DNA from 3 places in the Paenibacillus sp. FSL H7-0357 genome. Region 2 is predicted to be linked to each of the others. Evidence: riboswitches for the same ligand, from Rfam matches in the RefSeq annotation. Region 2 holds a riboswitch; each other region holds the start of a gene.
What was found. Region 2 has a riboswitch for cyclic di-GMP ahead of H70357_RS05160 (PA14 domain-containing protein). Riboswitches for the same ligand answer to the same signal wherever they lie in the genome.

Region 1 (7,954 bases), 1.5 Mb from region 2:
TACTACGGGCAATACCGGTTTCCCGGGAGTGCAGCATATTTCGGCGGATGCCAATGGAGCGAAGGACTTCTCCGCTATCATTGAACAGGCGAAAGGCTGTGCGGTTCCGGAAGAGATCGAAACCGGCGAGATTGTCGGCGGATTTGCCCACGCGGCTGTAATGAACGTAGCCGATCAGGTGGTTGAGGCCGTTCAGACCGGCGCCATCAAGCAGTTCTTCGTAATGGCCGGCTGTGACGGCCGGATGAAGAGCCGCAATTATTATACCGATTTCGCTGCCGAACTGCCGGGAGATACCGTGATTCTTACGGCAGGCTGTGCGAAGTACAAATATAATAAGCTTGCGCTTGGCGACATCGGCGGGATTCCGCGTGTACTGGATGCCGGCCAATGCAATGATTCCTACTCGCTTGTCGTGATTGCCCTGAAGCTCAAGGAAGTATTCGGACTTGAGGATATTAACGATCTGCCTATCTCCTACAATATTGCCTGGTATGAGCAGAAGGCAGTAATTGTACTCTTGGCCCTGCTGTATCTGGGTGTGAAGGATATTCACCTCGGACCTACACTCCCGGCCTTCCTGTCGCCGAATGTAGCCAAGGTGCTGGTCGATACCTTCGGTATCAGCGGCATTACAACCGTACAAGAAGATATGGAGAAATTTATCGCAGCTGTATAACTGGATGGCCATTTGTGCCATATGAAAATAGGGGTACTTCTCATTGCTATGAGAAGTACCCCTATTCTGTTTATTTACGGATAACTGCTATGGCAGGCGGTACACCGCGAACGGCTCGCCGCTGCGGAAGGTGCCGCTGGCCTGATCCAGCTTGTCCATGAGCTCAGCATCCGGCTGGAGGGCAACGCTTTGCAGATTCTGCTGCACCTGCTCCACGCGGGTGGCTCCGACAATCACCGTGGATACAGCCGGTTTGTTCATCAGCCAGGCCAGGGACAGCGCAGCCATAGAGGTGCCGGTTTCTTCGGCAATCCGGCCGACCCGGTTCCCCAGCTCAATCCGGCCGGGGGTAAGGAAGCGGCCGAAGTTCGGATCGGTTTCGGCTCTGGAACCTTCCGGCGGTGCGCCGTCACCGGCATATTTGCCGGTAAGAATACCTCCGGCAAGCGGGAAGTAGGGGATAATCCCGAGTCCTTGATCCAGGCAGAGCGGAACCAGCTCGGCCTCCGGCGTCCGGTCAGCCAGGGAGTAGCTGCACTGAATCGAGGTATACTTGACCAGGTTCCGCGCCTCGCTGATGCCCAGTGCCTTCATTAACTCCCAGGCCGCATAGTTGGAGGCCCCGATATAGCGGACTTTGCCCGCGGATACCATATCATCAAGGGTCCGCAGCGTTTCCTCCAGCGGTGTATAGGGATCAAAGGTATGGATCTGATATAAGTCTACATAATCGGTCTTCAGCCGGCGCAGGCTGCCTTCCAGCTCCAGCATCAGGTGATGGCGGGAAGAGCCGCTGCCGTTAGGGCCTTCGTGTCTCGGAAGGCCTGCTTTGGTAGCGAGAACAGCACTTTGACGTCTGCCCTCCAGCGCCAGTCCGATGATCCGTTCCGATTCGGTGCCGGCATAAATATTGGCGGTATCGATAAAGTTAATGCCTTGATCGAGCGCGGCATGGACGATATCTATGGAGGTCTCCTGATCGGCTCTTTTGCCAAAGGAATTGGTCCCCAGACCCAGTGCGGAGACCTGCAGCCCGCTGTTACCCAAACGGTGATATTTCAAGTGGTTCACTCCTCTTGTTCAGCATAGTGGTGTATTTCGTCAAAGCACAGACAGTTCTGCCCCGGAGAACAGCTGCAGTGCAGTGTCCATAAATAAGCGGACGGCAATCGAGGTCTCCTCCAGTGTATGGACGGCGAGATGGATATCCCGGTAAGCATCGGGGGCCAGCTCCTTTATGATCACATTCGGCGGCGGAGACAGCAGGGACAGCTGGGACATGACACCAACAGCCAGCCCCTCCTTAACCATATTGAGTGCGGTCATGTAGCTGTTCACTTCGTATTTCACATTCAGCTTGCTGCCTCCCCGAAGGAACAAATCAACGACCGGAGGCTCATAACCTGCCCGGCAGATCAGCATCGGCTCGTCTTCCAGATCCTTGACACAGATGACATGCTTCTCACGGAGCGGATGATCGCCAGGAAGCACTGCGTACAGTTTCTCCCGGTAGAGCGGAATTGTGGCAAACTCTTCTTGCGGCGGAATAATGAAGCCGACATCAATAAAGCGGGTCTCCAGCCATTCCTTAACCTCGGCAACCGAACCTTCATAGAGAACAATCTCAATCTCGGGATATTTCTCGGTAATGGAACGGATGATTTTGGGGACAAAATAAGCAGACGCCACCGGAAAGGCCCCGATGCGGATGAGCCCCTTCTCCAGGCCCTTCTCAGCGGAGATTTCCTGCTCAACCTTGTCAAACCCATTTAGAATTTCCCGAAAAATAATCAGAACACGCTTACCGATATCAGTGAGCATCAGCCCGCTGCGCCGGTCGCGCAGCAGCAGCTTCACTGCAAGCTCAGACTCTAGCGCGGAGATGGCCCGGCTGACTGCAGGCTGGGTCATGTTCAGTGCCAGCCCGGCTTTGGTGAAGCTGCCGCTCTCGGCGATTTTGACGAATAGACGAATTTGATTGTTGTTCATATCGAATCTGGTATGCCCCTCATGAATATAATTCATTTCAATTATGACTGTGCTTATTGTATCATTTGGAATGAAAATAGAACAAGGGGTGATGAGATGCAGCAGCGGAAGAAAAACATTGCTTTACTTATATTTCTGGTTATTGTCTGGGGGATCAATTGGCCGCTGTCCAAGATTGCTCTAGCCTACGCTCCGCCCTTGTTGTTTGCCGGAATCCGTACGGTTATTGCCGGGGTGATCCTCATTGTTGCTGCGCTTCCTAAAAGGAAGGCCCTTCATTTCAGCAAGCTATGGCCGGTCTATCTGACTTCGGCCTTTCTCAGCATCGTTTTCTATTACGGGTTCCAGACGATCGGCCTGCAGTATATGCCCTCAGGGCTGTTCTCGGCCATCGTCTTTCTGCAGCCTGTGCTGCTCGGTATCTTTGCCTGGATCTGGCTGGGTGAGCGTATGTACGGAATGAAGATGTTCGGCTTGCTGCTTGGTTTTCTCGGGGTAGCTGCGCTCAGCATTGGCGGATTTACCGGAAGTATCTCCGCCTTGGGCGTAGGGCTTGCCCTGGCCAGCGCGCTAAGCTGGGCCTTGGCGACGGTGTATACGAAACGAAATGCGGTACGGGTAGATATGCTGTGGATGACGGCAATGCAGATCATAATCGGGGGCGTCATTTTGCTGGCTGCCGGTTCGGCTGTGGAGAGCTGGTCCGATATTACGTGGAACAGCGCCTTTATCGTGAACACATTGTTCATTTCGGTGTTCGTCATTGCGCTGGGGTGGATGGTTTATTTCAAGCTGATCAATGAAGGAGAGGCCAGCAAGGTCGGTTCATTCACCTTCCTGATTCCGCTGATCTCGATCGGGTCAAGTGTAGTATTATTAAATGAGCGGATTACGCTGAATCTGGTAGTGGGTATGCTGCTGATCGTATGCAGCATTATTCTGGTGAATGTTAAGATAGGCCGGGCCGCACGGCGGCTGACAAGTTAAGACAGGGGGATAATCATGTATATTCAGACGGATGGACAAACAGCGCATGATAATTATAAGCTGCTGATCGGCAGCATTGTGCCCAGACCGATTGCCTTTGTAACCTCGGTGGATGAAGCGGGGATCGTGAATGCCGCCCCGTTCAGCTTTTTTAATATTGTAAATGATGATCCGCCTATGGTCATGTTCTCCTGTGTCCGCAAAGCAGGCGGAGAAATGAAGCATACGCCGCGCAATATAGCCGCGAATAAGGAATTTGTGGTCCATATCGTCGATGAGGATAATATCGCTGCAGTCAACCATACCTCAATCAATGCACCCGGCGGAATCAGCGAACTTGAGCTGGCCGGGCTGACGGCGGTACCCGGACAAGCCGTCAAGGTCCCGCGCGTACAGGAATGCAAGATTGCGATGGAATGCCGGCTGGTGCAGCTTGTGGAGCTCGGGCATTGCGATATGGTTATCGGCGAAGTGCTAGGTTTTCATGTAGAGGATGAGCTGATTCATAACGGCCGAATTGATGTCGGCAAGCTGAAGCCGGTCAGCCGTCTGGCCGGCGCGTCTTATGCAGCAATTGGCCGGACCTTTGAGCTGGACAGACCTCAGTATGAACCTTGATTGGGCTAGGTATTAGCAGCTAGATAGATTGAACTTGAGAATATACACTTAGGGAAAAGTGGCGGAGGGGAATTTTTGGAACTGGAGGAGCGATAGCGTCCGCCTTTAGGTTTGGATTTCTACCGCGATTCGCGGTTAAATTCAGGAAATCCAAACCTAACAGCGGCCGGAAGTCCAAACATTCTCTGGAGTCACGGCCAATCCCAAAATAGAAGAATTATAAGTTCAATCTATATAGATCAGATATTTTGGGGCAGAGGAAGGCTAATGCGCCTGATTTCTTAACCGCAGGCTTTGGGCAGTGAAGACAAGTTCTTCATCTGTCCCGTCGATCTTGGCGGTGTATTCTCCAATCGTCACTTCGCTGTTGCAGATTTTGCGGACTGTAATATTATTGCCGGCGGTAAGCACCGATTTCTCGGAGGACTGCTTCCCTACAGTCTGTGCGCTGATGGAGCCTGCCGCCTCGACTGAGGAGTCCGTGCACTCCGCTTCGTTCATTACGAAACGGACATCGCCGGAAGAGAACAGCTGGCTGTGCAGAATCCCCTCCTTATGAACATGGAGATCTCCGCCGGATTTAATAATGCTATGCTGTGACGAGGCAATGTCGATCTGTGTATTCTCCTCCTGCATCCCGGATATGGCGTCATGCAAATCCTGCAACAGCCTCAGAAAGGTGCTTAGAACAGCATCCGTGAAGAAATCGGTGAACTGCCCCGGGTGCAGGAATACCTCCAGCATATGTCTTAATTGCCCGGTGTCGATAGGATAATCGGGATTCATCCCGGCAATAACATCCTGGAGATCACTGATCAGGCCGGGGAGATGGTCATATTTGCTTTCCAGCAGCAGCATAACGACCAGACCGTATTTTACGGTTTGCTGGCGTGATTGGACGGTATTCGCCAACTGCTGCGACGCTTTTCTCAGACTGGTCATTTCCTCCATCAAGAGAGCGGAGTACATGCAGAGGCGGTTATGTCTCGCTCCATAATGACCGGAGTACAATTGGCTGCTGACAACCTTGCCCTGGACAAAAATGCTGCCTGTAGCTGTGATTGTCGCATGCGTAACATCGCCGTATATGTATACATTTCCCAACGCCTCAAGGATGGTTTGGTTTCCGATATCATTAGTGGCGACCACATCACCCGGGAACATCATTTTGGCGGCTTCGGGGTCCGTATCCCCGGGAACAAGATATGTCTGGGGGAAATCAAAAACCTTGCGGTTCAGACCGCATCCCGTTAAGCGGGGCCTTCCCTGGCGGAGGGAGACGATCCCGCCGTCCGCCAGCAGGGTTGTACATTCTTTAGTGACCAGCTGAATGTCTTGCGGCGGCGGGGAGGGAATAATTCCGCCATACACGTCGATGCCGGGCACTCCCTCTTCCGCAGGCAGCTTACAGGCAATGACCTCTCCCTCCTGGACAAAGGGAACCCTTGGATGGTTCGGGAAATCTGCAGGATCGGCAGTCCGAATGAATTCATATTCCCTGTCCTCAGCAAATAACAGCTCCAGCCGGGCATTCTTGCCGGGAATAGGGGCTTTACCCTCAGCGATGCAGACCGGGAGATAGGTAGGGTTGTTCAGCTCTGCATAAAGAGCTGGAATATTGAGATCGCGCATAATGGAGCTTTTCTTGAAGCCGGCGATAATCTGGTCCACCGTAAGGGTGGACAGCAGCAGGCCGCAATTTGGTTCCGCCCGGACCGTGACATCTGCTGCAGCCGGGGAGCTGGCGAGCTTCCAGGCGTACTTTTCTGCACGGTAGAGCGTGAAGTAGACCTTCAGTTTATCTTCGGATACGGTAATCTGATACTGCGGCTTCTCGCAAATCTCCCAGGTGATACGGTCTGTGGGGGTTACTTCCGTAGGATCTGTCACCGTCTTCCGGTTAATATTCAACACCACAGGGTGAACGGAGGAAATGACAGCGGGTTTGCCGCCGGGCAGAGGAGGAGTGATGAATATTTGGTTGTTCTGTACGATAATACGTCCGTTCTTATCCTCATCTCCCCCACGGAGCGGCTTAGCCTGCACAGAGGGCAGAGCCGGAAGATCGGGGTTCCCGATTGGCGTTGTGGTATGAAATACATGCCTGAATTTCTCGATGATATGCTGTGGCATTACTCTAACCTCGCTTCTTCGTATAATCAATGGCATCTGTACAGAAAAGAGCATCATGGACTATGATAGATTGTCTTAATCTACCGGTACCCAAGTCACATCTCAATTGGCAGCCTGGCGACCATGAATGGATAGTCTCACATTCTTAGGCCCATCGCTTTGCGTCCTGCCCTTTCGGGAAGTTTGCCTTTAAAAAAATAGATCAATGATATACATTCAGCATGAGGTCATTTAATCGACTCAAATCGACAGGGAATGTTCAATACTGGATTGGTTGCCAAAATAAATCTACAAACAAGCTTAATTCTAGTACTTTAGTATTAATTTTTCAACTTATTAATAATAAATCTCTCTGGTATCCCTTTAAAAGGGACGGCTTTGAGTCCAAGCGATATTACAAGCAAAAACGACCCTGCCTTTTTCTCAAAGGACAGGGTCGTTTCTGCAAAAAAAAGGACGCTCCCAAGCTTATAGCTTGTGGGAGAGCCCTCTTTTAACAAGATGTACGGCGCGCGCGCTTCCGGACCGGACGGAGGCTGGTGCCGGTATAACTGTGGCTGCATAATCGGCCCGTTCAATTTCCTCCAGCACCCGGTTAAGATGGGAGAAGACGGCTCCGAGATCGCGGACTGCTGTCAGCGAGCATTGACCCTGCAGCTCGGAGAACCAGGCGAACTGCAGATCCCGGGCACGGCGCAGCGCTTCGGGGAGCGAACGGGTGCATTCGGCATCGGACAAAGTCTTGGTTCCATACAAGGCGATGCAGTCTGCGGTTGCCGTTACGACCTCTGTCATCCAGTCAGCTGCGGCATAATGTGCAGGCAGGAGGGAAATCTCCTCGGCGATCTCCTTGACGTAGCGGTGAACCTTCTGCAGATGCGAGGTTGCCTGTGTCAATGACCGCAATCCGCCGCGGCATTGATAATGGGATAACGTATAGTGCAGCTCTTTCTGCTGCTTGTCGCTCTTCGCCAGCAGTTGTCCGGAACGCACCAGCCTCTCCGGAGCCTGCTTGGAACTGCTGCTCTCTGCGGCGAGTCCGGTCAAGGCATCGGCCAGCAGCAGGGTCCCTTCCAGTGCCAGGCGTTTAACCTTGACGAACCCCCCGGGGGGGACGATAATCATATTTATTATTAAGGCAATCAGCACGCCGATTAAGGTCTCCGCGACTCTCCACACGATATAAGGGTCCTGATAAAAGGTCAATGCCAGCACGGAGGTCACACCGACCTGGGAAACGGCTTGAATGTTAATCCGGCATGCGGTGGCCACACCGATGCCGATCAACAGCATCAGCAGAATAGACAGTGCCCCCACGTCGAAGAAATGGCCCACGAGCAGGCTGACAATTCCACCGAGCACAACGCCCATCAGACGGTAAATCCCTTTTTCCAGCGAAGCCTTGACGCTTCCTTGGGTGATAAGAATTGCGGCAAGCGGTGCAAAGTATAAATAACTGTCGCCGTGCAGGCTGTGAACCGCAAGCCAGGAGAGTGAAGCAGCAATCGTAACGCGTATCATATATAGAGATAATCCGAATTTTTCAAG
Region 2 (7,954 bases):
GCCCGGTAGAGATTGTGGTTCCCGGTGTAACGGGACTGCTGATCCAGCCTGGAGACCCAGTCGTACTTGCAGATTCCATCACCTGGATGCTGAACCATCCCGAAGAGCGAAGAAGGATGGCGGAAAGTGGAATGAAGCGGGTAAAAGAGCATTTTGTCATCGAGAATACGGTCAAGGACATCGTCGCTTATTACAAAGGATTGCTCGCCGCAACCTGAGCTGTTTTTCCGGACAATGCTAAAGCTTAAGGGCACCGTTCCTTCCATGCATTCACTACTTGATGATGCTGCTCCATAAAACTTTGAGGATGATTTACATGAAAATTGCGATAGCGCACGATTACTTAATCCAAATGGGCGGAGCGGAAAGAGTTGTGGAGGTCTTCCACCACATGTATCCGGAGGCTCCGATCTTCACGACGGTTTTTAACGGAAGCCGCCTGACCGACAACCTCAAAGATGCGGATATCCGGGCCTCCTGGCTGCAGAAGATCCCGGGAGTGAAGGCCAATTTTAAAGGGGTACTGCCGCTTTATCCGATGGCCATTCGTGATTTGGACTTTAGCGGGTACGATATCGTCCTGAGCTCCAGCAGTGCTTTTATGAAAAGCATAAAGGTTCCCGAATCCACGTTTCATCTATGCTACTGTCATACGCCAATGCGCTTTGCCTGGGATTATGACACGTACATGGAGCGGCAATCGAATTCCGGACTGTTCAAAAGACTGCTCAAGGTCTATATGCAGCGGCTCAAGACCTGGGATCAGCGGACATCCAAAAATGTAAACCAGTTCGTGGCCAACTCTTCCGTAGTGAAGACGCGGATTCAGAACTATTACCATAGGGATGCCGATGTGATCTTCCCGCCGATCAATACAGCCCGCTTCACCAGTTCCAGCTCTATCGGCGACTATTACCTGATCGTCTCCCGGCTTGTATCCTACAAACGGATCGACCTGGCAGTGGAGGCTTTTAGCCGGAATGGCCTTAAGCTCTATATCGTCGGCGACGGGCCGGACCGTAAGCGTCTGGAAGGAATGGCCAAAGATAATGTCACTTTTCTGGGCCGGCTGGAGGATGAAGAGGTTACGGGCCTGATGTCGAAATGCCGGGCGTTTATTTTTCCGGGAGAAGAAGATTTCGGAATTACGCCCCTGGAGGCGAATGCCGCTGGAAGACCGGTCATTGCTTATCAGGCCGGAGGGGCGCTGGATACCATAGTTCCTTATGTCAATGGCGTATTCTTTCAGAATCAGGAAGTGGATGATCTGCTGAAGGCTATCCACGAAGTGGAGTCCTATGCGTGGGACATCAGCAAGATTATGGGGCATGCGCATAAATTCGATGAACAGACGTTTATGGTTCAGTTCAAGCAGTATGTGGAACAGGCCTACGTTAATTTTCTTAAAGGAGGATGATTATATGAAGCTGGCAGTAATCGGTACCGGCTATGTCGGTCTTGTATCTGGCGTATGTTTTACACTTAACGGGAATCATGTCATCTGCGTCGATAAGGATGAGGAGAAAATCAATAAATTGAACCGGATGGAATCCCCCATCTATGAGCCGGGTATTGAGGCGCTGATCGAAATGAATCTCCGTGAGGGCAGATTATCCTTTTCGGCAGATCTGCAGGAATCGGTGCGCCTTTCTGATATCGTCATCCTCGCTGTAGGAACGCCTTCCCTGCCGGGCGGCGAAGCAGATTTAACGTATATCGAGGGAGCAGCCACAGAAATTGCGCAAGCGATGGAAGGCTATAAAATCATCATGACCAAGTCGACCGTACCGGTTGGCACAAATGAGAAAATCCGCAATCTTATTGCTTCCCACACGAATCATCCCTTCGATATCGTCTCCGCTCCCGAATTCCTGCGTGAAGGCTCGGCGATCCGCGATACGCTTCATCCTGACCGGATTGTGATTGGTCTGGATAATCCGCTTTTGGAGCCAACGATGCGCCAGCTACATCAAGGCTTCACTGAAAATATCTTCGTAACGGATATCCGCAGTGCGGAAATGATTAAATATGCATCGAATGCTTTCCTGGCAACCAAAATCTCCTTTATCAACGAAATTGCCAACATTTGCGAAAAAGTGGGAGCTGATGTAACCGAAGTGGCGGAAGGCATGGGGATGGACCGGAGAATCGGCTCAAGCTTCCTGCAGGCCGGAATCGGTTATGGAGGCTCCTGTTTCCCGAAAGATACCAATGCACTGATCCAGATCGCAGGTAACGTGGACTATGAGTTCAAGCTGCTGAAATCGGTGGTTGAGGTGAATAAAGGACAGCGGTTTATGATTATTTCCAAACTTCATGAGTCGCTCGGCAGCCTGCGCGGCGCGGTTATCGGAATTTGGGGGTTGGCCTTCAAGCCGAATACCGATGATGTACGCGAGGCACCTGCCCGTGAAATCGTCGAAGCGCTGGTAGCGGAGGGAGCTACAGTGAAGCTCTATGATCCGATTGCCGCCGATAACTTCAAAATGCAATACGATCATCCGCAGCTCCGCTGGTGCGGCCTGCCGGAAGAGGCGGCAGAAGGCAGTGATGCCGTATGCCTGCTGACCGACTGGAGCCAGTTCAAGGATATCGACCTGCATCGCTTGGCGGGCAGTATGCGCCGCCAGGTTTTGATCGACGGCCGCAACGTCTACTCCAAGGAGCAGATCGAAGGCACCGGCCTGGAGTACCATTCCGTCGGACGCCCGCAAATGGGCGGACTGAGCGGGTATTCGGCCAGCGTGGCTGGTGCGATCTAAGCTAACACCTTGCCCTTTACTGCCGTCAAACTAGCGGCAATGCCGGATCTTTAGCAGGGTGCTTCGCCTGTGGGTGCAAGCCGCGGGCGTGAATGTCTTGCTAGGGCGCATAGCCCAGCTGGAATCCATCTAAGTAAGCTGTTATGGAATGGAACGGAGAGGAATTTTGGAACTGTAGGAGCGAATGCGTCCGCCTGAAAGCTTTCCGTAGGAAAGCTCGCTTCGAAAGCATATGCAGTCTGCGGATTTCCACCGCGAACAGCGGTATAAATCAAGAAATCTGCAGACAACAGCGGCCGAAAGTCCAAACATTCCTTGCAGTGACTCTCATAACAGCCCAAGCTGGTAGAATTTTTGCGCAGCCTGCAGTGCTGCCTGAAGCAGTCTGTCTTTTGCATTAGCCGAACTGCAGCTCACAATAACAATCCGATATTTTTGCGTCAACACATAATGAGGAGGGTTCCATATGAAACTGGTACTTCTATCAGGCGGTTCAGGTAAACGTCTCTGGCCATTGTCTAACGATTCACGTTCGAAGCAATTTCTGAAGGTACTTGAGAGCCCGACGGGTGAACCGGAATCCATGGTACAACGGGTATGGCGGCAGCTGGAGGAAGCTAATATGTCGGGTTCGGCTTATCTGGCTACCGGCCGCAGCCAGGTGGAAATGATTCAGAGCCAGCTTGGCAGCGAGGTGCCTATCATCGTTGAGCCGGAACGCCGCGATACGTTTCCGGCGATTGCCCTGACAGCAGCCTACCTGTATTCCATGGAAGGCGTTTCGCCAAGCGAGACCGTGGCCATCCTGCCGGTCGATCCTTATGTGGAAGCCGCCTTCTTCGATACAGTAGTGCAGCTTGAGCAAACGATGCAGGAGAGCGGAGCGAACCTGGCGCTGATGGGTGTAGTACCCGAGCATGCTTCAGAAAAATACGGATATATCATTCCTACCAGCGCTGAGGCGGGAGCAAGCGGCTATCTGCAGGTAAGCCACTTCCAGGAGAAACCTGACCGTGAGCAGGCTGAGGAACTGATCAGCCGGAATGCCCTCTGGAACTGCGGCGTGTTCGCGTTCCGCCTGGGTTACCTGCTTGATATTCTGCAGCGCAAGGGATTGCCGCTGAACTATGAGGAACTGCAGAAGCAGTACAAACTGCTTGCTTCCATCAGCTTTGACTATGAAGTGGTGGAAAAAGAGGAGAAAATCGTAGTTCAGCCTTATGACGGATTCTGGAAGGATTTGGGCACCTGGAACACGCTGACCGAAGAAATGAACAGCAACCATGTGGGCAAAGGGTTCGTGACGGCCGATTCCGAAGGCACTTGCCTGATTAATGAGCTGGATATTCCGATTACGGTGATCGGCGCGAAGGATCTGATTATCGCTGCCAGCCCGGACGGGATTTTGGTTACCCATAAAGCGGAGAGTCCGAGAATCAAGGAAGTGCTGAAGTCTTTTGAACAAAGACCGATGTACGAAGAACGCCGCTGGGGCCATTATAAGGTCATAGATTATGTGAAATACGATGAGGGAAATGAAGTGCTGACCAAACGGATTTTTATCGAAGAGGGTAAAAATATCAGTTACCAGCTGCACCATAAACGCAGTGAAATCTGGACATTTGTCAGCGGTGAAGCAAGCATTGTAATTAATGAGAAGATGCATAATGTGAAGGCGGGAGATGTGGTGCGTATACCGGAAGGCACCAAACATGCGATTCTTGCGCTGACGGATGTAGAGTTTATCGAGGTACAGACCGGCTCGGAACTGGTAGAAGAGGATAACATCCGCATCACCTTGGATTGGGAAGATATAGCTTTGCAACAGTTTATCTCTTAGGCCTAAACAGTCTATTTACCCAATTGTTGCAGATCCAAAACAGGCATTTAGAACCATTTATTAATTTATTTTTATTAATGCTCTAAATAAAAACTTCATAGGGACGATACTTACGGTAAGAGGGATAAATCCTTCCAAAACGACAAAGGCAAACCTAATCGAAAGATAGGGACGCAAAGCCATAGGGCCTTCGCAAGAGTGGCAGCCTGGCTACCGAAAGGAAGATAATTTTGAAAACTTACCGTAAGTCTCGTCTGCTGTCCACCTTGCTGTCTCTTGCCGTATTGTTAACCGCTATGCCTTTAGGATTTGGGCTGTCGCCTTCAACCGCAGAAGCCTCATCAAGCACAGCAGTGCCGGTTAATCCGGACGCTTCAGCCGAAGCTGTCAAGCTGCTTAGTAACCTCTATTCCATTACCGGAAAAGGGATTATCTCTGGACAGCACGATTATTTGGAGAGCCCGGATGAATTCAGCAACAAGTTGAAGGGAACAAGCGGAGAATATGCTGCTCTTCACGGATATGAGCTTGGCGTAATTAGCGGCCAGTCGGAGAGTACGGCTGCATCGCAGCGCAAGAATGTGGTGAACAGCGCGATCAACTGGTACAAGAACGGCGGCATTGTCGCAATGACCTTTCATCAGAATCTGCCGGGAACGGCTTACCTCTGGTCCAATGTGCAGAAGCCGCTCACCCAAGCGGAATTTAACAGGTATGTAACGCCGGGCACGGCAGAATACGCCAGCCTGATCACGGATCTGGATAAAGTGGCGGTGTCGCTCAAAAGCTTGCGGGATGCGGGCGTTCCCGTACTTTGGAGACCTTATCATGAAATGAACGGCAACTGGTTCTGGTGGGGGAAGAAAAGTAATTTTGCTGAACTGTGGAATATTATGTATGACCGTTTCGTGAACGTTCATCAATTAAACAATCTGTTGTGGGTATGGAACCCCAATGCACCGAATGCCTGGTCTGATCCTTATGCGCTGACCTATCCGGGCGCAAGCAAAGTGGATGTTCTTGCAGCAGATATATATGATAACGACTATATGAATAAGTACTATGACAGTTTGCTTAGTCTGGCTGCCGGTAAACCGATAGGCATTGGTGAAAACGGTGAGATGCCCAGCACGGCCAAACTGAAGCTCTCCCAGAAAAATTTCGTTTTCATGATGAACTGGGGAAAAATGCTCTATGAGAAAAATAGCACAACTACGATTAAGAGTTTCATGAATGATAGCTATACACTGACCCGGAATAAATATAAGAGTTGGAGTGCACCAGCCGTTGCGCCAACGGCAACACCGACACCGACACCAACGCCGACACCAACGGCAACACCGACAGCAACGCCAACGGCAACACCGATACCAACGCCAACAGCAACGTCGAAGCCGACGGCAATGCCAACGCCTGACTCTAATGATTCAGTGGAAGCGCCTGTGGTGAGCGGACTTAAGGGAGAGTACTTCAAAAACATGACGCTTTCCGGTACGCCCGCCTTGGTGCGCAATGATGCATTGCTTAACTTTAACTGGCGCCAGGGTTCGCCGGATCCTTCAATCGGTATAGATTCCTTCTCCGTCCGCTGGACCGGTCAAATCAAGCCAACGTATAGTGAGACTTATCAGTTTTTTACCACTTCGGATGACGGTATCCGCGTTTATATTAACGGTAAAGCTGTCATTGACAGCTGGATGAAACAGAGCGGAGCCGAGCGTACCGGAAGCATCGCTTTAACAGGCGGTCAGTTGTACGACATCAAGGTCGAGTATTACGAGAATGCCGGCGATGCGAATATCCGCTTAATGTGGCAAAGTCAAAGCCAAGTCAAAGGGACGGTTCCGGCCAGCGCATTGTTTGTGAATGCCGGGGCAGCTGCTGCCAGCCAGACAGAATTGGACAGTACACTCAGCCTGGTTGCAAAACCGGTTTTAGCGGCGACAGCAGCACCAGCCGCAACAGCAACGCCGACACCTGCGCTGACAGCAACACCAGCACTGGTGCCAACGGCAACACCGACATCTGCGCCAACACCGGCGGCAACAGCAACACCGGTGCCAACAGCAGCACCGACGCCAGCACCAACACCGACGCCAGCAGCAACGCCAACACCGGTGCCAACACCAGCACCGACGCCAGCAGCACCAACACCGGTGTCTACGCCGGCACCAACACCGACAGCAGCACCTGCTGAGAATGGGCTAAAGGCAGAATATTTCAATAATATGCTGCTGTCAGGCACTCCGGCACTTGTACGTAACGACGCCATTCTTGATTTCAATTGGCGTCTAGGCACCCCGGATGCTGCAATCGGCATCGATTTCTTCTCCGTACGCTGGAGCGGCAAGATTAAGCCGCTCTACAGTGAAACGTACACAATCTATACTACTTCAGATGACGGCATCCGCGTTTGGGTCAATGACAGTCTTGTGATTGACAGCTGGATGAAACAGAGTGGAACCGAACGCATGGGAAGCATCAGCCTGAATGCCGGGCAGCTATATGATATTAAAGTGGAGTATTACGAGAATCAAGGGGATGCCAGAGCGCGTCTAATGTGGGAAAGCCCAAGCCAAGTGAAGGGTACTGTTCCTGCGAGCGCCCTGTTTCTTCCTTCCGCTTCCTAAGCAGAGCGACTGGTTAGCTACTGTATTCACCGGCGGGTGCTGGTTAAGACGTTACAATTATAATTCCTAAAGTCCACTCTTAGTGGCCCTGCTTATCAGCAGGGCTACTAAGCTATAGCCCCCATTTGGCTTCGGGATGTATGAACCTGCATAGGGAACTCATCCTGTGTGCCGTGGCGGCATTTCGCTGGAGAAAGGAGATTACGATTTGAACACTTACCGCAAGTACCGCCTGTTTAATACGATTTTACCTCTTATATTAATATTTTCCCTGCTGCCCTGGTCAGAAGCGAGGAGTCTTCCGGTTCCCCGGACGATAGTTACACCTGCTGCTGCCATCACTCCCATCAATCCCTCAGCTTCGGAGGAGGCTGCCGATCTGCTCAGCTATCTGGTTGATCTTGGAGGCAAGGGAATGATATCCGGGCAGCATGACTATTTGGAGACCCCGGATGAATTCAACAATAAGCTGAAGCATGCAAGCGGACAATATGCCGTATTGCATGGTTATGAGCTGGGAGCGATTAACAACCAGCCGGAGGGCACCATCGTGAAGCAGCGCCAGAATGTCGTGAAGAGTGCGATCAAATGGCACCAGGGCGGCGGAATTGTGGCGATGACCTTCCATCAGAATTTGCCGGGTACCTCCCCGGATTGGGCTAATGTGCATATGAGCCTGAGCCAAGAGGATTTTGATGCTTATGTTACGCCGGGCACCCCGC
Region 3 (7,954 bases), 470 kb from region 2:
AGAAAATGATCCGGTTTGCGGTTGACGGCATCACCTCATTTTCACATAAGCCGCTGAAAATAGCCTCATATGTAGGCTTCTTTCTCTCCTTCTCCAGCTTTGTGTATCTGTTCTTTGTATTGTTCCAGAGAATCTTTTTTACCTCATGGACGGTTCCGGGCTGGGCTTCCATCGTCGGTGTGAATTTGTTGTTTAACGGCATCGTGCTGATGCTGCTTGGCGTAATAGGTGAATATATTGGACGGATATATGATGAATCCAAGGATAGACCGCTGTACATCGTGCGTGAGACCAAGGGTTACCGGGGCGGAGAGCATGAGGAGCGGCAAGAGGACAATGATTATGGCAGATAGGAAGCTGAATGCGGGATTTATCCAGTTTTTAAAATTTAATGCTGTAGGCTTACTGAATACGCTGATTGATTTCGCCGTATTTACCTTGCTGCATTCTCTGGGTATGATGAACACCCCGGCACAGATTATTTCTTATAGCGCAGGGACAGCGAACAGTTTTTTTTGGAACAAGAAGGTGACCTTTAAGGATAAGAGTCAGGCTAGCAAGGACAGTTTTGACCGTATGCAATTAGTCCGATTCATCATACTGAACCTGGTTGTACTGGGGATATCAGTGCTGCTGATGCATCTGCTAACGGACAAATTTGGAGTTCAGGTGCTGATTTCCAAAGTGCTGGTTACGTTCGTCACCGTCATCATCAATTTCTTTGGCAGCCGTAAATGGGTATTTTAAGTCAAATGTTGGGCCGTGGAGTTTCTTTATCTTAAAGATCGGGGGGATTTGATGCGTAAGTTTTCCTATTTGATCATAATTGCAGGAGTTCTAGTCATGCTGTATCCAAAAGCGAGCGAATGGTATAACGACCGGCAGCAAGAGAAGCTGCTGAAGGAGGCTGAACAGGCTTATAGTGAGCTGGCCCCTTCGTCAGAGCCCGATCTGAAAAAACAGTACGCCGAGGTCACTGCACTGCTGGCAGAAGAATCAGCTGGGGATGAACCAGTGCAGGCTGCCGAACCGGCAGAGCAGGAAATAGAGGTCGGCGGCAAAGTGACCGGAATTATCACAATCGACAAAATCGATTTGAAATTGCCCATATTGGAAGGGGCGACCAAAGCCAACATGAAGCATGCCGCAGCCCATATGAAGGAAACCGCTCCAATCGGTGAAATAGGCAATGCTGCCATAGCTGCACACAGGTCTAGGACTACAGGGAGATTATTCAACAGACTGAACGAAGTAAAGGTCGGAGATACCATTTCCGTCAAGACAAGCGATCAGGAGTATAAATACGAGGTTTATGATATCTCGATTGTTGAGCCTACGGATGTGTCTGTACTGAACGGGAATAAACAAGATAAGATCCTTACCCTCATTACGTGTGATCCTTTGGTAAATCCGACCCATCGACTGATTATCCACGCTAAAGCGGTTTGAAGTAAGAGAACAGATCATAAAATGCGAAAATTATAAAAATTTAAATGAATTAAGTAGAAATCTAGTGATTTAGGTCTTGTAACTAGGCATTAATATGATACTATATAACTATAAAAGCTAAACACGATAACGGCAAACCTATCGAAAGGTAGGGACGCAAAGCTAAAGGGCCTTCCCTGTAAGGATGGCAGCCAGCTACCGAATGAAGAGGCTTTTTTTGTTTGTTCTTAAGATGAATCTAGTATATTCCAATAGTAGTAGGAACAGATAAAGCTTAAACGATAACGGCAAACCTATCGAAAGGTAGGGACGCAAAGCTAAAGGGCCTTCCCGGGTATGGATGGCAGCCAGCTACCGAAAGGGGTTTTATCCATGAAGAAGTTCTATTATATGTTCTTGACCTTGTTCGTCCTGGTTACTTCTGTTCAAGTAAGCACAGCTAACGCATCCAGCGTAGAGTCGGGCTGGTTAAATACATCGCAATTGAGCCAAGGGGTTGTCCAAGTTTCCTATGATGTTCCCAAGGACAAACGTATCAAGCTCATGATTACTAAAGACAACAAGAGCTACTCTTATAACTTATATGCCTCCAAAGCTACAGAAACGTTTCCACTGCAGCAGGGGAATGGCGCTTATAAAGTGTCAGTCCTAGAGAACACCAGCGGCAACAAATACAAAGTGCTTTCTTCCGAAACCGTAGACCTGAGCATGAGCAACACCAACGCCGTATATTTGAGTTCCGTACAGAATGTGAAATGGAATTCTTCCGATAAAGCAGTACTGAAAGCTAAGCAGCTTACGCAAGGGCTGACCACTGATGAAGCAAAGGTACAAGCTATCTATAATTACATCGTGGCGAATGTAAAGTACGACTACACCTTGGCGGCTAATGTTACGCAGGATTATATCCCGAACAACGACAACACACTCGCTAGTAAGAAAGGGATTTGCTACGATTATGCATCTTTGTTCGCCACTATGCTCCGCAGTGAAGGGATTCCGACAAAGCTGGTAATGGGCAATACGAGTTATGTATCTGTATATCATGCCTGGAATGAAGTATTGCTTAACGGCAAATGGGTAACGATCGATACGACAGTGGACGCCGGATTAGGTAAGAACAAAGAAACAGGCTTCACCAAAGCGTCGAGCAAATATACAGCAGCTAAGATCTACTAATCCTGTAGAATGATGATTACTCTAAGATAACCGGCTTAATATTTAAGCCGGTTATCTTTTTTTGTTTAAGGGGTTGCTTTTTTATATTGATGTGGGGTATTATAGGTAAGCGTTGTTAGAGCGCACCCAAGTAAATAAGGAATGGCTGAAAAGTTGTTTCAAAAAAAAGCTTGCGTTTCTAAATCAAACGTGATATATTATAAGAGTTGCTGGTGACGAGATAATCGACACTGACAACGAGCTTGATCTTTGAAAACTGAACAACGAGTGAGTATGGAAATCACGCAAGTGAGATCCAAAATTAGAGAATGTAAATTCTCGTCAGATGTTTCAAATTGAGCAATCGCTCTTTCTAAATACCAATTTGGAGAGTTTGATCCTGGCTCAGGACGAACGCTGGCGGCGTGCCTAATACATGCAAGTCGAGCGGAGTTATGAAGGAGCTTGCTCCGGATTAACTTAGCGGCGGACGGGTGAGTAACACGTAGGCAACCTACCTCTTTGACTGGGATAACTACCGGAAACGGTAGCTAATACCGGATAATTCCTTTGTTCACATGGACGAAGGATGAAAGGCGGAGCAATCTGCTACAAGGAGATGGGCCTGCGGCGCATTAGCTAGTTGGTGGGGTAACGGCTCACCAAGGCGACGATGCGTAGCCGACCTGAGAGGGTGAACGGCCACACTGGGACTGAGACACGGCCCAGACTCCTACGGGAGGCAGCAGTAGGGAATCTTCCGCAATGGGCGAAAGCCTGACGGAGCAACGCCGCGTGAGTGATGAAGGTTTTCGGATCGTAAAGCTCTGTTGCCAGGGAAGAACGTCCGGTAGAGTAACTGCTACCGGAGTGACGGTACCTGAGAAGAAAGCCCCGGCTAACTACGTGCCAGCAGCCGCGGTAATACGTAGGGGGCAAGCGTTGTCCGGAATTATTGGGCGTAAAGCGCGCGCAGGCGGCTATTTAAGTCTGGTGTTTAAACCTTGGGCTCAACCTGAGGTCGCACTGGAAACTGGGTGGCTTGAGTACAGAAGAGGAAAGTGGAATTCCACGTGTAGCGGTGAAATGCGTAGATATGTGGAGGAACACCAGTGGCGAAGGCGACTTTCTGGGCTGTAACTGACGCTGAGGCGCGAAAGCGTGGGGAGCAAACAGGATTAGATACCCTGGTAGTCCACGCCGTAAACGATGAGTGCTAGGTGTTAGGGGTTTCGATACCCTTGGTGCCGAAGTTAACACAGTAAGCACTCCGCCTGGGGAGTACGGTCGCAAGACTGAAACTCAAAGGAATTGACGGGGACCCGCACAAGCAGTGGAGTATGTGGTTTAATTCGAAGCAACGCGAAGAACCTTACCAGGTCTTGACATCCCTCTGAATCCACTAGAGATAGTGGCGGCCTTCGGGACAGAGGAGACAGGTGGTGCATGGTTGTCGTCAGCTCGTGTCGTGAGATGTTGGGTTAAGTCCCGCAACGAGCGCAACCCTTGACTTTAGTTGCCAGCAGGTTAAGCTGGGCACTCTAGAGTGACTGCCGGTGACAAACCGGAGGAAGGTGGGGATGACGTCAAATCATCATGCCCCTTATGACCTGGGCTACACACGTACTACAATGGCCGGTACAACGGGAAGCGAAGCCGCGAGGTGGAGCCAATCCCAGCAAAGCCGGTCTCAGTTCGGATTGCAGGCTGCAACTCGCCTGCATGAAGTCGGAATTGCTAGTAATCGCGGATCAGCATGCCGCGGTGAATACGTTCCCGGGTCTTGTACACACCGCCCGTCACACCACGAGAGTTTACAACACCCGAAGTCGGTGGGGTAACCCGCAAGGGAGCCAGCCGCCGAAGGTGGGGTAGATGATTGGGGTGAAGTCGTAACAAGGTAGCCGTATCGGAAGGTGCGGCTGGATCACCTCCTTTCTATGGAGAATCGTCACCTGCAACGGTGACATTCAAATCGGAAGCTTAGCTTCCAAAACTCAGGTTTAGGCCTGTTACTCACTCGTTGGTCAGTTTTGAGAGTTTAAGCTCTCAAGTAACACCTTGATCCTTGAAAACTGGATACCGAAACGAATTTGCGTTTTAGAACATTCCTTTAAGCTGAACTTGTGTAAACAAGTTTGTATTATAGCGATGCTAGCGATTTTCCTTCTGGAAAAACGCATTGGTTAAGCTAATAAGAGCACACGGAGGATGCCTAGGCGCCAGGAGCCGACGAAGGACGTGGCGAACAACGAAACTGCCTCGGGGAGCTGTAAGCAAGCTTTGATCCGGGGGTGTCCGAATGGGGAAACCCAGCTGTGGTAATTCGCAGTTACTTCTCTCTGAATACATAGGGGAGATAGAGGCAGACCAGGGGAACTGAAACATCTAAGTACCCTGAGGAAGAGAAAACAATAGTGATTCCGTCAGTAGCGGCGAGCGAACGCGGAACAGCCTAAACCAAGGGGCTTGCCTCTTGGGGTTGTGGGACGTCTCACATGGAGTTACAAAGGAATATGGTAGGTGAAGAGGTCTGGAAAGGCCCGCGATAGAGGTAAAAGCCCTGTAACCTAAACTGTGTTCTCTCCGAGACGGATCCCGAGTAGTGCGGGGCACGTGAAACCCCGTATGAATCCAGCAGGACCATCTGCTAAGGCTAAATACTACCTGGCGACCGATAGTGAAACAGTACCGTGAGGGAAAGGTGAAAAGCACCCCGGAAGGGGAGTGAAATAGAACCTGAAACCGTGTGCTTACAAAAAGTCAGAGCCCTATTAATGGGTGATGGCGTGCCTTTTGTAGAATGAACCGGCGAGTTACGTTTAACATGCAAGGTTAAGGTGAGAAGCCGGAGCCGCAGCGAAAGCGAGTCTGAATAGGGCGATTGAGTATGTGGACGTAGACCCGAAACCGTGTGATCTACCCCTGTCCAGGGTGAAGGTGCGGTAACACGCACTGGAGGCCCGAACCCACGTATGTTGAAAAATGCGGGGATGAGGTGGGGGTAGCGGAGAAATTCCAATCGAACTCGGAGATAGCTGGTTCTCCCCGAAATAGCTTTAGGGCTAGCCTCGGTGAATGGAGTGGTGGAGGTAGAGCACTGATTGGGTGCGGGGCCCGCAAGGGTTACCAAGCTCAGTCAAACTCCGAATGCCATTAACTTCTTGCCGGGAGTCAGACAGTGAGTGCTAAGATCCATTGTCAAAAGGGAAACAGCCCAGACCATCAGCTAAGGTCCCCAAGTGTGTGTTAAGTGGGAAAGGATGTGGAGTTGCACAGACAACCAGGATGTTGGCTTAGAAGCAGCCACCATTGAAAGAGTGCGTAATAGCTCACTGGTCGAGTGACTCTGCGCCGAAAATGTAACGGGGCTAAACACACCACCGAAGCTATGGCTAGATGCTTTGCATCTGGGGTAGGGGAGCGTTGTATGCAGGTTGAAGGTGTACCGTAAGGAGCGCTGGACAGCATACAAGTGAGAATGCCGGTATGAGTAACGAAAAGATCAGTGAGAATCTGATCCGCCGAAAGCCCAAGGTTTCCTGAGGAAGGCTCGTCCGCTCAGGGTAAGTCGGGACCTAAGGCGAGGCCGAAAGGCGTAGTCGAAGGACAACAGTTTGAAATTACTGTACCACCGTAATCCGCTATGAGCGATGGGGTGACGCAGGAGGGTAGTGACGCGGACTGATGGATGTCCGTCTAAGCAGTGAGGCTGGTGTGTAGGCAAATCCGCACACCGTTAAGGCTGGGCTGTGATGGGGAGCGAAAATTATAGTAGCGAAGGTCATGATCTCACACTGCCAAGAAAAGCCTCTAGCCAGGAGAAGGTGCCCGTACCGCAAACCGACACAGGTAGGCGAGAAGAGAATTCTAAGGCGCGCGGAAGAACTCTCGTTAAGGAACTCGGCAAAATGACCCCGTAACTTCGGGAGAAGGGGTGCCTCGGTAGGGTGAATAGCCCGAGGGGGCCGCAGTGAAAAGGCCCAAGCGACTGTTTAGCAAAAACACAGGTCTGTGCGAAGCCGCAAGGCGAAGTATACGGGCTGACGCCTGCCCGGTGCTGGAAGGTTAAGGGGAGCGGTTAGGAGTAATCCGAAGCTGTGAACCGAAGCCCCAGTAAACGGCGGCCGTAACTATAACGGTCCTAAGGTAGCGAAATTCCTTGTCAGGTAAATTCTGACCCGCACGAATGGCGTAACGACTTGGGCGCTGTCTCAACGAGAGATCCGGTGAAATTTTAATACCTGTGAAGATGCAGGTTACCCGCGACAAGACGGAAAGACCCCATGGAGCTTTACTGCAGCTTGATATTGAATTTGGGTACGATCTGTACAGGATAGGTGGGAGCCGTAGAGGCAGGAGCGCAAGCTTCTGCGGAGGCGCCGTTGGGATACCACCCTGATCGTATCTAGGTTCTAACCTGGTACCCTAATCGGGTACGGGGACCGTGTCAGGCGGGCAGTTTGACTGGGGCGGTCGCCTCCTAAAGAGTAACGGAGGCGTTCAAAGGTTCCCTCAGAATGGTTGGAAATCATTCGAAGAGTGCAAAGGCATAAGGGAGCTTGACTGCGAGACCAACAAGTCGAGCAGGGACGAAAGTCGGACTTAGTGATCCGGTGGTACCGCATGGAAGGGCCATCGCTCAACGGATAAAAGCTACCCTGGGGATAACAGGCTTATCTCCCCCAAGAGTCCACATCGACGGGGAGGTTTGGCACCTCGATGTCGGCTCATCGCATCCTGGGGCTGAAGTAGGTCCCAAGGGTTGGGCTGTTCGCCCATTAAAGCGGTACGCGAGCTGGGTTCAGAACGTCGTGAGACAGTTCGGTCCCTATCTGTCGTGGGCGCAGGAAATTTGAGAGGAGCTGTCCTTAGTACGAGAGGACCGGGATGGACGTACCGCTGGTGCATCAGTTGTTCCGCCAGGAGCATGGCTGAGTAGCTACGTACGGACGGGATAAGCGCTGAAAGCATCTAAGCGTGAAGCCCCCCTCAAGATGAGATTTCCCAATTAGTAAGACCCCTTGAAGACGACGAGGTAGATAGGTTGGAGGTGGAAGTGCAGCAATGCATGGAGCTGACCAATACTAATCGGTCGAGGGCTTATCCAACAGTAAGACGCAGATTCGTTTCGGATTCAGTTTTCAGGAATTAAGGTTCCTGAAGCATTTACGCTGTAAATGCCCGTTTGGTGGCGATAGCGGAGGGGTTCCACGCGTACCCATCCCGAACACGACCGTTAAGCCCTCCAGCGCCGATGGTACTTGGACCGAAGGGTCCTGGGAGAGTAGGACGCCGCCAAGCACACAAAGCCATTGTTGAGTTTCTCAACAGTGGCTTTTTTGTT

Region 1: linked by a shared signal. The riboswitch ahead of H70357_RS32300 (flagellar assembly protein A) and the one ahead of H70357_RS05160 (PA14 domain-containing protein) in region 2 are both predicted to bind cyclic di-GMP.
Region 3: linked by a shared signal. The riboswitch ahead of H70357_RS03095 (transglutaminase-like domain-containing protein) and the one ahead of H70357_RS05160 (PA14 domain-containing protein) in region 2 are both predicted to bind cyclic di-GMP.

Annotation. Positions count from the first base shown of each region.
Region 1 is NZ_CP009241.1:7,314,844-7,322,797, reverse strand. It holds gene hcp (hydroxylamine reductase) at 1-679, shown strand, start outside; gene H70357_RS32320 (aldo/keto reductase) at 767-1,741, opposite strand; gene H70357_RS32315 (LysR family transcriptional regulator) at 1,781-2,668, opposite strand; gene H70357_RS32310 (DMT family transporter) at 2,765-3,655, shown strand; gene H70357_RS32305 (flavin reductase family protein) at 3,671-4,273, shown strand; gene H70357_RS32300 (flagellar assembly protein A) at 4,538-6,406, opposite strand; cyclic di-GMP riboswitch class I at 6,512-6,604, opposite strand; gene H70357_RS34700 (FUSC family protein) at 6,875-7,954, opposite strand, start outside.
Region 2 is NZ_CP009241.1:1,158,665-1,166,618, forward strand. It holds gene H70357_RS05140 (glycosyltransferase family 4 protein) at 1-218, shown strand, start outside; gene H70357_RS05145 (glycosyltransferase) at 317-1,417, shown strand; gene H70357_RS05150 (UDP-glucose dehydrogenase family protein) at 1,422-2,762, shown strand; gene H70357_RS05155 (sugar phosphate nucleotidyltransferase) at 3,229-4,602, shown strand; cyclic di-GMP riboswitch class I at 4,740-4,820, shown strand; gene H70357_RS05160 (PA14 domain-containing protein) at 4,833-7,232, shown strand; gene H70357_RS05165 (glycosyl hydrolase) at 7,441-7,954, shown strand, end outside.
Region 3 is NZ_CP009241.1:692,925-700,878, forward strand. It holds gene H70357_RS03080 (glycosyltransferase family 2 protein) at 1-353, shown strand, start outside; gene H70357_RS03085 (GtrA family protein) at 343-747, shown strand; gene H70357_RS03090 (class D sortase) at 844-1,449, shown strand; cyclic di-GMP riboswitch class I at 1,571-1,652, shown strand; cyclic di-GMP riboswitch class I at 1,726-1,808, shown strand; gene H70357_RS03095 (transglutaminase-like domain-containing protein) at 1,822-2,628, shown strand; rRNA gene H70357_RS03100 (16S ribosomal RNA) at 2,990-4,545, shown strand; rRNA gene H70357_RS03105 (23S ribosomal RNA) at 4,792-7,718, shown strand; rRNA gene rrf (5S ribosomal RNA) at 7,795-7,911, shown strand.